Regions from separate parts of the Aliterella sp. E5.1 genome, predicted to be linked through region 2. Evidence: riboswitches for the same ligand, from Rfam matches in the RefSeq annotation. Region 2 holds a riboswitch; the other holds the start of a gene.

Region 1 (5,828 bases), on a different contig from region 2:
AAGTATTGTCACAACGCTAAACGTCAAAGAAGCTGGTGTACCTCATGTAGTAGCCAAAGCCTCCTCAGAAATTCACGGAAAACTGTTGCAAAGAGTGGGAGCAGATCATGTAGTGTATCCTGAGTTTGAGGCGGGTTCTACTTTGGCGCGGAGTCTCACCAAACCAGGTATTTTAGACCGTTTTGACCTCGATCCCGATCACAGTATTGTCGAGCTAATTGTTCCCGATGAGTTTCACGGCAAAACAATTACCGAACTTCAACTGCGCACTCGCTACGGTTTAAACCTTTTGGCTGTAAGTCAAGATGACAAGTTTGAAATTAATCCCGACCCCAAAAAAAAGTTACAGCAAGGTTCCGCAATGGTAGTAATTGGCTGTAATAAAGACATCAATCGCTTGCCAATTTGAGGAATTTGGATAAATACAGATAGAGCAATCGACTAAGGTTTTAGAATAAAGCTAGAAAGCTAGTCCGATTGGGTACATCCAACCGGGTGCAAGACAATAGTTGAGAAAAAAGAAGCACCATGCTGGATTTGGTACTGATTCTAGCGGTAGGTTTTTTTGGTAGCTTTGGGCATTGCGTGGGAATGTGCGGACCATTGACGGCGGCGTTTTCTCTATCGCAAAAACAAGACGCGCCCCAAAAAGTGCGATCGCAAATTTTGTTTCATATTTTGCTCAATGCTGGCAGGCTAATAAGTTATGCCTTAGTTGGTGCGGGTATTGGTGCAATAGGTTCGGTAATTTTTGCAAGCGGACAACTAGCCGGAAGCGGCAGCGCTTTGCGTCAAAGTATTGCCATTATTACTGGCATACTCCTAATTTGGTTTGGAATTGTGCAAATTAACCCCAAATTTTTACCACCAATCCCCTTTTTACACCCTCTAACTAGAGGAAACTTGCATCAGCGCCTAAGTAAAGCGATGGTACAGCTTTCTTTTGATAGTCAATGGTGGACACCAGCTATTTTAGGATTTGTTTGGGGTTTAATGCCTTGTGGTTTTCTGTACGCCGCGCAAATTAAAGCCGCCGAAACTGGCAGTATTTGGCGAGGCGCGGCAACAATGGCGGCTTTTGGGTTGGGAACTCTACCCACGATGTTAGGCGTAGGCATTTCTACTTCGCTTGTTAGTAAAGATCGGCGCAGTCAACTATTTAGATTAGCTGGTTGGGTAACTATTACGGTTGGTGTATTAACTCTCCTACGGGCGATGGGAGAGGAAATGATGGTTTATTTTACAGGACATGGAGCATTACTATGTTTGATGTTAGCTTTGGCTGCTCGCCCGATTAGCCGCCTGTGGGCGCAACCATTAAAGTATCGCCGCGCTTTGGGGGTAGGAGCCTTTGTAATGGCGATCGCTCACGTTACTAATACCATGCAGCATAGCTTTGGTTGGAACTTAAGCTCTATACCCTTTTTGATTCCAAATCATCAAATAGCTATATGTATGGGGTTAAGCGCATTTCTACTGCTTGTTCCCGCAGCTTTTACTAGCTTTGACAAAGCACAGAAAAATTTAGGCAAGTATTGGCGACAAATTCATTTATTAAGTATTCCAGCTTTGATACTCGCTGTAATTCATGCTGTACTGATTGGTACGCATTACTTGGGCGGGATTAATCACACATGGATAAATCAGCTTTTGGTAGTTAGTTTGGGGTTGATGACTTTGGGCATATTAATATTACGTTGGCAAAACCCACCATCAAAAATGCGCGGCTTATGAAAAACTTTGTAACTTGCAATACTCGGAGATCCCCCCTGACCCCCCTTCAAAAGGGGGGAAAATATCTTAAGGTCGCCCTTTTTAAGGGTGATTTAGGGCGATTACTAAATGCAGCTACTTATAGCAAAAATTTTCAAATATTTTCTACCAAACCCATCAATTTTGGCTGGCTGCTATTACTTACAACCTTACTTACTACTCCCGCCAACGCTCATAAAATAGAAACCCACAAAAATGTCGGCGCAACTATTCACATTGAGCCAAACGATTCTCCCCGTGCGGGTGAAACGGCTTTAGCTTGGTTTGCGCTTACTCAGAAGGGAGGGAAAATTATTCCTCTAGATGAGTGCAACTGTAAGCTATCTCTGTACTCCCAACCTCTGAAGGTAGGTACAGCACCCATATCACAGCCCCCATTAAAAGCAGTGTCCCAAGAGAGCTATAGAGACATTCCTGGGGCAGAAATCACCTTTCCGGCGGCGGGAGCTTATCAATTGCAATTGCAGGGAAGCCCCAAAGCTGGTGCAAAGTTTTCCGCTTTTGAACTAAAGTTTGATATCGACGTTGCACCAGGAGTTGCAGCACCAAAAAGCAGCGATCGCATTTCTACCCAAATATCACCTCAAGAGCCGCAAACAATGCCGCCGTGGTTGATTCCAGCCGTTGCTATCGGGGCAATTTTTACGGGTGCGATCACATTTTTGGTATGGCAAAAGTTACAGCGCAAAGATTAGCTATTTATTTTATGCTTTAGTGGGCTATGGCGGATGATTAATCCGAGGGCTAACCCAACTACTACCGTAGCTACCAGATAACCCAAGCTAATTAATCGAGTTAGTAGCGGGGTAGCCACAGCCGCTACTTCAATTTCCTCTGTAGCCACAACTGGTTGAAACTGACGATTAGCTGTAGGATTTGGTACAACTTCTACCTCTAGCTTGTGAGGTGCGCCATCAAAAAATTGTTGCTGCCATTTCAACTTACCTGTAACATCGGGAATACCTTGATAAGCAAAAGCTACCCAGTTATTTTCTAGTTGAGTAGTTTTTAAGTTGAAAACTACATCCGTTAAAGGCTGATTGGTTTTTGGATCGATCACGCTAACTTGTAAATTAGCCAATTTCCCCACGGTGGCGTGCTTGTCGCCGCTTATTTGTACTTGTAGCTGGGAATCATTGACAATGGCGGTTTCTACAGGTTCTGGATGGGAATGACTGTGAGAATGGGGTACTTCGGCGCTGACATTAACTACAAGCAAACTTGCGATCGCAACTAACACCGCTCCACTCAACAATAATCGCACTCGCGCCGGGGCTATTTCTCCTCTTTGGGGTAAAGGTTGTTTGCCCATCACCCAACCGCCACCAATTCCAACAGCGAGTAAAATCGCGATTAAAATAGCGTAATTGCGATACTTAACCGGATTTTCTGCTACCTTAAGGGTCAAAGTTTGCTCAATCGGACTAAATTGATTGGCAACAATCGGGGAAACATTGACTGCTAACTTATATTTGCCCCGAATTGGCAGCATTTGTTGAAGCTGTACTTTGCCTTCTGGGGCGATCGCATTTAATTCTAGTAGCTTCGTACCTTCGACGACGGGAAAATCGGTAGATAAAAAGGGAGTAATGGGCGGTGTAAATATTTGGATTTTAAATAAACTATTTGCCAACAATTCCCCAGCAGGATTTCGCGCGCTTAACGTCAATAATGTAGGCGATTGGGGCGTTGTCGCTTCCGCTTCAAATGGGTAAAATTGTCCTACAGGCGGACTTGTCGTTAGTTGAATAGGCGATCGCGCATTTTGAGATAAGCCAATAATTGCAAACAGAAATAGGCTCATCAAGCCCGTAATAGCTATGATGAGCGCTGAGCGCTGAGATTTTGACATTTTGATATTAGTTAATTAATTGTTCCGTCACAAGCTGTTATCTTGAACAAATTTTAATGACAACTAATTGTCAAAGTGTGGTGGCGCAAAGAGTGCATCGAATCATGGACGGCGGGATAAGTTGAAAAATATACCGTCCACAACGTCAAAGCGCATAGCGAAGTATACAGTGTCAACTGTACAGGCAACGATAAAGTCCAATCAATTGCCCGTTTTTGAACGTAAGTAAGATTATTTGTAGCTCTCACAACCAGTGTTCCTCGCACAATAATGTAGAGTTATTAGCGATTGGTAGGCATTCTGACTTAAAGGCTTTAGTATCGCCTCATCACAGTTGCGGAACAGCGTCGGAATCTCACCGAACTTTCCCTTCACTTCTAGTGACTTCCACCAGAACCAATCGCGTCAGGCAATCATTCTATCACTGCGTGCGAAATCTGGAACTAAGAGTAAAATGTAATGCTAATTAATCTTGAGGACAAGTAACAATATGTGTACAGCTTGTTTACTATTTTCTGCTTTAATGCTGTTTACTCCCGCAGATAATGCCGCACCATCCAATCGCGTTTCTGTAGCCCAAGAAACTCAAGTAGCCATTACCCAAATGGTCAAGGAATTGCCCAAGTCTTCAGATACCAAACTATTACGTAGTGGGTTATTGGAATTGCATTCACAATTAGCAACTACAAAAAATGACGTACAAGCCCAACAAATTATCGACAGCGAATTAAACATTTTGTCGCAGCAACTGAGAAATTCTTCTAGTGGAGAAGAAGTAACCGAGTTGCTAGAAGATATGTTGATAGAAGACGAGCCAGCACCTCAAACAAAAAGTTCAAACTACGCACCGAATAAGTCTATTTCTAAACTAAATTGGGGCTGGCTGCATTAAATAATTGCCCTCAAACTCAATTAGGGGCTTATCCGCCCCAACTAAGTTATTGCAATATTTCCTCCAATTGGTGCTGATTCCAGAGAGTTTGATACAATCCTGGTTTTTGCACCAATTCGGCGTGAGTACCAGCTTGCACAATTTGCCCTTTATCCATCACCAAAATTCTATCGGCGGTAGCGGTGGCGGATAGTTGGTGAGAAATAAATACTACTGTTTTGCGTTTAGTACCTTGCGAAAGATTATTCAAGATATCAGTGGCAGTTTGATTATCCACGCTAGAAAGCGCATCATCCAAAATTAATACTGGCGCATCAACGAGCATCGCTCTAGCTAAAGCAGTACGTTGCCTTTGACCGCCAGAAAGAGTAATGCCGCGTTCGCCCACAATAGTTTTGTATTGTTGGGGAAAATTGCGAATTTCTCCGTCTATTTGGGCAACTTTGGCGCTATATTCTACCTCGGCTTGGTCGCTTACCGGATCGCCATAGCGAATGTTATTTTTGATCGTAGTGCTAAACAAAAAGCTATCTTGAGGAACATAAGCGATCGCTTGACGTAATGAATCTAAATCAAGAAGCGTAATATCTATCCCATCTAAAAACAATTGCCCAGGTTCAATATCTAATAAACGCGGTAAAGCATTAGCAAGAGTTGATTTACCTGAACCAATAGCACCAACAATTGCTACAGTTTCGCCAGGAAAAATCGTCAAATTGACATTGTCCAAAGCTGGAGTAGTAGCGCCAGGATAAGTAAAGCTGAGATTAACTGCTTTGAGTTCGCCTTTGACTTGTTCTTTGGGTAAATGTATAACTTGGTCGGAGTTTTGAATTTTGGGCGTGACCGTTAAAATAGACTCAATGCGATCGATACTAACTTCACCTCGTTGGTAAGCCGTAATTGTAAAGCCTAACAGTGCAGTGGGAAATACCAAACGCTCTACATAGATTAAGAGCTTGAGAAAGTCACCAATAGTAATTTGTCCAGAAATAATTTGGCTAGAACCTAACCACAATAAAATTAGCAAACTAATATACGCAAGCCCCCCCACAAGCGGAAATAAGGTATTGCGGGTTTTGGCTAGTTTTAAGTTGGCGGCTAACAGCCTTTGATTGTTTTGACTAAAAGCACGGCGCTCGTTTTCTTCTTGGGCGTAGATTTTAATCAGCGCAATCCCGCTCATATCTTCTTGAATCAACTCGCTGACAAGAGAAAGCTCCTCTTGTACTTGAATTTGTTCGTTGCGGAGGCGATCGCTAAATAACTGTACAGTAACTAGCATGAACGGATAGATAGCTATAGTTGCAA
Region 2 (5,828 bases):
GACAATTAGGATTGATTTCTAAAACGCGATTTTTGGCGGATTCAATCTTGGGTTTGCCTACCCAGGAAGTGCTGTGAATGACTTGACGGTGCAAATTAGAGTTATCAACCACATCAAAATCAACAATTCCGATGCGTCCAACTCCCGCCGCCGCTAAGTACAGCAGTAATGGAGATCCTAGGCCCCCCGTACCAATACACAGCACGCTGGCAGCTTTGAGGCGTTTTTGCCCTTCTAGCCCCACTTCTGGCAAAATAATGTGGCGAGAATAGCGTTCGTATTCTTCTTTTGTTAATTGAATTTCATCCAAGTTAGGATTGAGCATGGCAACCAAATTGAGGAACGAAATAAGATCCTATCCAAAAACAACCTACTTTGTTTTAGATTTTCCTAGGTTTTAAACTAAGTTATTAACAATAATAATTTCTTCAGCTTGAAACTGTCGATCGCGATCTAGTTCCCAGCTAAGTAATTCTTGGGCTTTGCCTTGAATTACCGAAACAATAATATACGAGTATTGTTCCCACGCATATAGGCGATCGCATTCTGACGCAATAGCAGCACTATTGGGGTGAGAGTGATAAATGCCAATAATCTCTAAGGCGCGATCGCGTGCTTCTTTTTGCACTTGTAAGATAGTTTGGGGAGAAATCGCATAATTGCTAAGTTGATTGGTTGCTCTACTTTCCTCCACAGTGCTAAATAATTCTGCCGCTTCAGCATTCCAAACGTTTTGAGTTGCTCTAACTTCTACTACAGTTTTGCTACGATTATTGAGTTTTCCTAGCAATAAACCACAGCATTCTTGAGGATAAGCACTTTCACCCTGCTGACAGATAGCTTCAATCTCTTGGCTACAAAGTTCTAAAACCATGTCTAATGAGCCATTCCCGCACCTAAATACAATTCTCCCACTTTAGGATCGTTCAGTAAATCTTGCCCGGCTCCAGAAAAGCGATCGCGTCCCGTATCTAATACATACCCTCTATGCGCCATTGACAAGGCTTTACGGGCATTTTGTTCGACTAAAACAATCGCTGTACCAGTTTGATTTATTTGTTGAATTTGCTCAAATACACTGCTTACCAGTACCGGAGATAAAGCAGCGCTTGGTTCATCTAACAATAATAAATCTGGTTCTAGCATCAATGCTTTACCCATTGCCAACATCTGCCGTTCTCCCCCCGATAAAGTTCCGGCTTTTTGTTGTCGCCGATTGGCTAAACCTGGAAATGTATCGTATATTTTATTTTTTAGACTACTTAGAGGAATATTACGAATAAAAGCACCCATTTCTAGGTTTTCTTCTACACTTAGTGAAGGAAATACGTTTGCAATTTGCGGGACATAGCACATCCCACGCCTGACAATTTGATTTGATTTTAGTCCAGCAATTTTTTCACCTTTGAAGGTAATTGTGCCTTTATGAGGAGTCAATAAGCCAAAAATTGTTTTAGCTAAAGTAGATTTTCCTGCGCCATTTGGACCAATTACCGCAACTAATTCTCCGGGCAAAATATGAAAATTTATGCCTTGCAAAATATCTAGATCCTTGATGTAACCAGCCCAGACATTTTCAACTTCTAATAGCGGCGCAGAATTTTTCATGTCCAACATTTAGCTTACGGGAGAAGTTAGTTACGATTTTACAATTTTTGAGGGCGATTGCCCATGAATTGACCTCCTAGTCTAGTTTCACTAAAACCTAAAATCGCTATTATTGTGGCGTTTGCTGTAATTCCGGTTTTTCTTCAGGAACGATCGCATTTTCTACCGGACAAACTTGAATGCAGATGCCACAATCTATACAAGTAGCAAAATCAATCCAGTACCAACCTGTCCCCTTAACATTTTTGCTTGGACCTTCATGAATACAAGCCACCGGACAAGCATCTACGCAATCAGCGACACCTTCACAGATGTTAGTAACAATTGTATGTGGCATGGTATTTTACCTTTAGCTTTTTATTGACAGCACTAAATTATATTAACAAATTGCCTATTTAAATCGCCATCACAATTTATTACTCCATCTCAATATAGTCCCTGCTTTTAAGTTTTATTTTGACGGCACAAACTCAATAATTCAAGCCTTGATTAATATTAATCGGTAGCCAATCCACATATCTTGTAAAAAGTTAATTGCCAAAAGCTCTAAAAATATCAAACTAACAAAAAGAATTTTGCAGCAAGATTTGGTACTATTTGCTTAAATCAAATATTGTTAGCTTGCGATTGAGAAGAATTGCTGCTTGAGTGCGAGCGATCGCGCAAGAGTACAGAAAATTTTAGATTTTTGGCTACGTGCGGGCAAATTTACACCTCCGCTCCCAAAAATAGTCAGAAAAATCACAAGTATGAGAAATACTCACAAATATTTTGTAGGTGTTTCGCTCTTTAATTTAGGTGATCGCGCTAATACAATATCACAAGCAATAAAAACTAATTAAATTAGTCATGCTTCCATTAATAACTTTTTCGGGATGTATTTCACTAAAAGAATTTATAGAATAGCTGCAACCCTTACCAATAGCCCAAAAAAAATACGGAGCAAAGAAAATAGGAACGACAAAATCAATAAGTTATTGGATAAATTATATACATAAGTATTCCGATCAGAAGTAGATAAATATGGGTAGATACAAGCAAACACTTCTAATTTTGGCGGCTCTTACTTTAGGTTCAACCAGCTTTGCTGCTAGTGCCAATGCGAAATCAACAGGTTATCGAAACAATGAACGGAAGGTTTATATTTTCCACCCAGAAGCTAGAAACAACCAATACTTAGAAAAAAGAGTTTACTACGGCTCTCCAGGTAACTATTACCGAGGTCCTCTAAGAACTAATTATAAAAGACCAAACTTCAAATATTATCGGGAACCTCAAAGAACCATCTACAACGGTTCTAGAGTCGATTATTACCGAGAACCTAGAACAACAATAATTATTAGAGGAGCAAACCGGACTTACATTAAGCCCAATAGATGGTAAAAATGCCAGGATTTTGTAAAAGGAACTGCGTCGCAGTTCCTTTTTTCTGTTCTAACGTCTAACTGAGCCAGTTGTCTCGTAAGGGTCGCTGTAAGCAGTCTTTTCTGAACCTTTGGCAAGCCTACCAGCTAAACCAATTAAACCTAACAAACCTAGCCATCCCCAATCAAAAGTCCGCTCGTTAGTTTGCTGATAACTTGTGGTTTGTGTACCTGTTGTAGTGCTAGGTACGACGGTATCTGTAGTTGTATTACCTGTACTAGGAGTTGTTGTCGTTGTGGTTGTTGTATCGGTTGTGCTGCTTCCAGGGCTTACCGTGGTACCTGTTGTCCCGGTTCCGGTACTAGGAGTGGTTATCTGTGTGTCAGTAGTCGTACTACCTGTTGTCCCTGTTCCAGTGGTTGTATCGGGAGTTGTAGTTGTTCCGGTTCCAGGAATTGTCGTTGTCCCTGTTCCAGTGGTCGTATCGGGAGTTGTAGTTGTTCCGGTTCCAGGAATTGTCGTTGTCCCTGTTCCAGTGGTCGTATCAGGAGTTGTAGTTGTTCCGGTTCCAGGAATTGTCGTTGTCCCTGTTCCAGTGGTCGTATCAGGAGTTGTAGTTGTTCCTGTAGTTGTGTTAGGAGTTGTCCCTGTAGTTGTACTACCTGTACCAGGCGCTGTGGTTGTCCCTGTTCCAGTAGTTGTGTTAGGAGTTGTTCCTGTAGTTGTACTACCTGTACCAGGCGCTGTGGTTGTCCCTGTTCCCGATGTTCCGGTTCCAGTTCCCGATGTTCCGGCTCCACTTCCGCTACTATCTTGAGCAGACACAGGTACTACAGGCAGAGTAGTTAAACTAAAAATAAAAGCACTTGCCCATATAGTTTTAGATAAATTAGAAATCTTCATATTGTAAGTTCCTTTTTTTTAATCTTTGTCAAAGCTTACTAGCACAAAATAGTATTTTTCAGTGTAAATAACAAACTAAACTGCTCAACTAAGACTGATAAAAAGTAGCCTAATTTTTTGTCTTTAATCTTAGATTATGACTAAAAACTTGCTCCATTTATAGAACTTTAGTTGAGTAATCTACTTAGCCAATATACAGACTAATACTAAATCAATCATCGCTAGTTTGCTTTAGGCATTATTCCCCCCATAGACTGGTTTTTTGAGACTTATTTCAGTCATAAGTAAAACAAATATCTTCTTAGCTCTCTTTGTGTCGGAAACTATTTGCGTAGGCTATTTTTAACAAAATAAAATTTTATTGATAAATAATTAAGTATTTATTTTGATAGTTAGCCGCAGTTAAAATTCTTTATTAAAGCAAGTAACCTAAGTAGGATATTTGAGATATAGCAGGTGAAAATTAAGGCTATTGTAAAGAACTCGCGCGATCGCATATTAGATCGCGCAACCCAGATTAACCCCCCTACCCCGGATTGGGAACTAAGTTAAATCGGTTAAGATAACTAAGCACTAAAGCGCGATCGTGATATTCGGGAAACTCCGGTGCAAATCCGGGGCTGTGCCGCAACTGTAAACGAGTCTGCTGTAGGGACAAATCTAACCATTGAGTTGTCTTAAATTCAGTTATCGTTAGCCAGGATGCCGAAATTATCACTAGCTCAATTTATTTCCTGCGTCGCACGGGAAAGGATAACTAATTTTCAATGACTGCTGTAAATACAACAAACATCGAATACTCCATCCCACCACTAAAATTACCACCATTACCGCTCCATCGTCCCTTACTGACGATTGGTCATGGTACTAGAGACGAATCAGGACGACAAAGTTTTTTAGACTTTACGGCGGCTTATCAAGCCTTGGATACATCTAGACCCGTACTACCTTGTTTTTTGGAACTCACCGAACCAACAATTCAACAAGGAGTAGATTTGTGTGTAGAACAAGGTTATACCGAGCTATCAGTGCTGCCGATATTATTATTTGCAGCTAGGCATAACAAATTTGATGTCACGAACGAATTAGATCGTTCTAGAGTCAGACATCCCCAAGTCAAGTTTCATTATGGGCGGCATTTTGGCATAAATCCGGGGATTGTAGACTTATGGAAGTCGCGTTTAGCTGAACTTGATGCACTATATCAGTGCGATCGCGCCGATACAGTATTATTATTTGTTGGTCGCGGTGCAAGCGACCCCGATGCTAACGGAGACTTGTACAAACTAGCTCGGATTCTTTGGGAAGGTAGCGGTTACTCCACGGTCGAAATTTGTTTTATCGGTATTACCCACCCCCGCCTAGAAGAAGGGTTTCGCCGCGCTCGACTTTACAAGCCCAAACGAATTATCGTTTTGCCGTACTTCTTATTTACTGGGATATTAGTCAAGAAGATTTTTGATATTACGTGCGTAGAGCAACAGCAATATCCAGAGATCAAAATTGATTGTTTGCCCGAAATGGGCTTGCATCCTCAGTTATTTTCCGTGCTGAGAGAGCGAGAAATTGAAACTCAACTTGGTCAAGTACAGATGAACTGCGAGATGTGCAAATTCCGCCTAGCGGCGGTAGGAAATAACTCAAACGGTCACGAACACGGACACCACCATCACCATCACGACCACAGCCACCCAGCACCCGATCCTTACGCAGATGTAGCTCAATACCATCAAAGAATCTGGCAAACACCCTAGATAAAAAAAAGGGAGTAGAAAGATCTACTCCCTTTTCTCAAACTTATTTAGCGCCGACTTCTAGAACGACTCCGAGAACCGCTAGAACGAGAACGACTCCCACTACCAAAACTACCTGATGAAGGTCGTCTAACCCGGCTGGAACTAGAATTACCAGAAGGGCGTAAGGTGCTAGAGCCAAAACCAGAGCCACTAGAA

What was found. A riboswitch is a leader RNA that binds a small molecule or an ion and turns the genes downstream of it on or off. The one in region 2 is predicted to bind cobalamin.
Region 1: linked by a shared signal. The riboswitch ahead of AC2VE5_RS11170 (CbtB domain-containing protein) and the one ahead of AC2VE5_RS08580 (sirohydrochlorin chelatase) in region 2 are both predicted to bind cobalamin.

Annotation. Positions count from the first base shown of each region.
Region 1 is NZ_JBYCCV010000025.1:23,397-29,224, forward strand. Features, by position in the region: gene AC2VE5_RS11150 (potassium channel family protein) at 1-409, shown strand, start outside; gene AC2VE5_RS11155 (urease accessory protein UreH domain-containing protein) at 529-1,734, shown strand; gene AC2VE5_RS11160 (hypothetical protein) at 1,731-2,468, shown strand; gene AC2VE5_RS11165 (hypothetical protein) at 2,465-3,625, opposite strand; gene AC2VE5_RS11170 (CbtB domain-containing protein) at 3,679-3,873, opposite strand; cobalamin riboswitch at 3,899-4,041, opposite strand; gene AC2VE5_RS11175 (hypothetical protein) at 4,116-4,517, shown strand; gene AC2VE5_RS11180 (ABC transporter ATP-binding protein) at 4,564-5,828, opposite strand, start outside.
Region 2 is NZ_JBYCCV010000016.1:61,596-67,423, forward strand. Features, by position in the region: gene moeB (molybdopterin-synthase adenylyltransferase MoeB) at 1-325, opposite strand, end outside; gene AC2VE5_RS08555 (M67 family metallopeptidase) at 398-874, opposite strand; gene AC2VE5_RS08560 (ABC transporter ATP-binding protein) at 877-1,608, opposite strand; gene AC2VE5_RS08565 (ferredoxin family protein) at 1,718-1,945, opposite strand; gene AC2VE5_RS08570 (hypothetical protein) at 2,632-2,991, shown strand; gene AC2VE5_RS08575 (WGxxGxxG-CTERM domain-containing protein) at 3,043-3,876, opposite strand; cobalamin riboswitch at 4,435-4,604, shown strand; gene AC2VE5_RS08580 (sirohydrochlorin chelatase) at 4,644-5,630, shown strand; gene AC2VE5_RS08585 (hypothetical protein) at 5,678-5,828, opposite strand, start outside.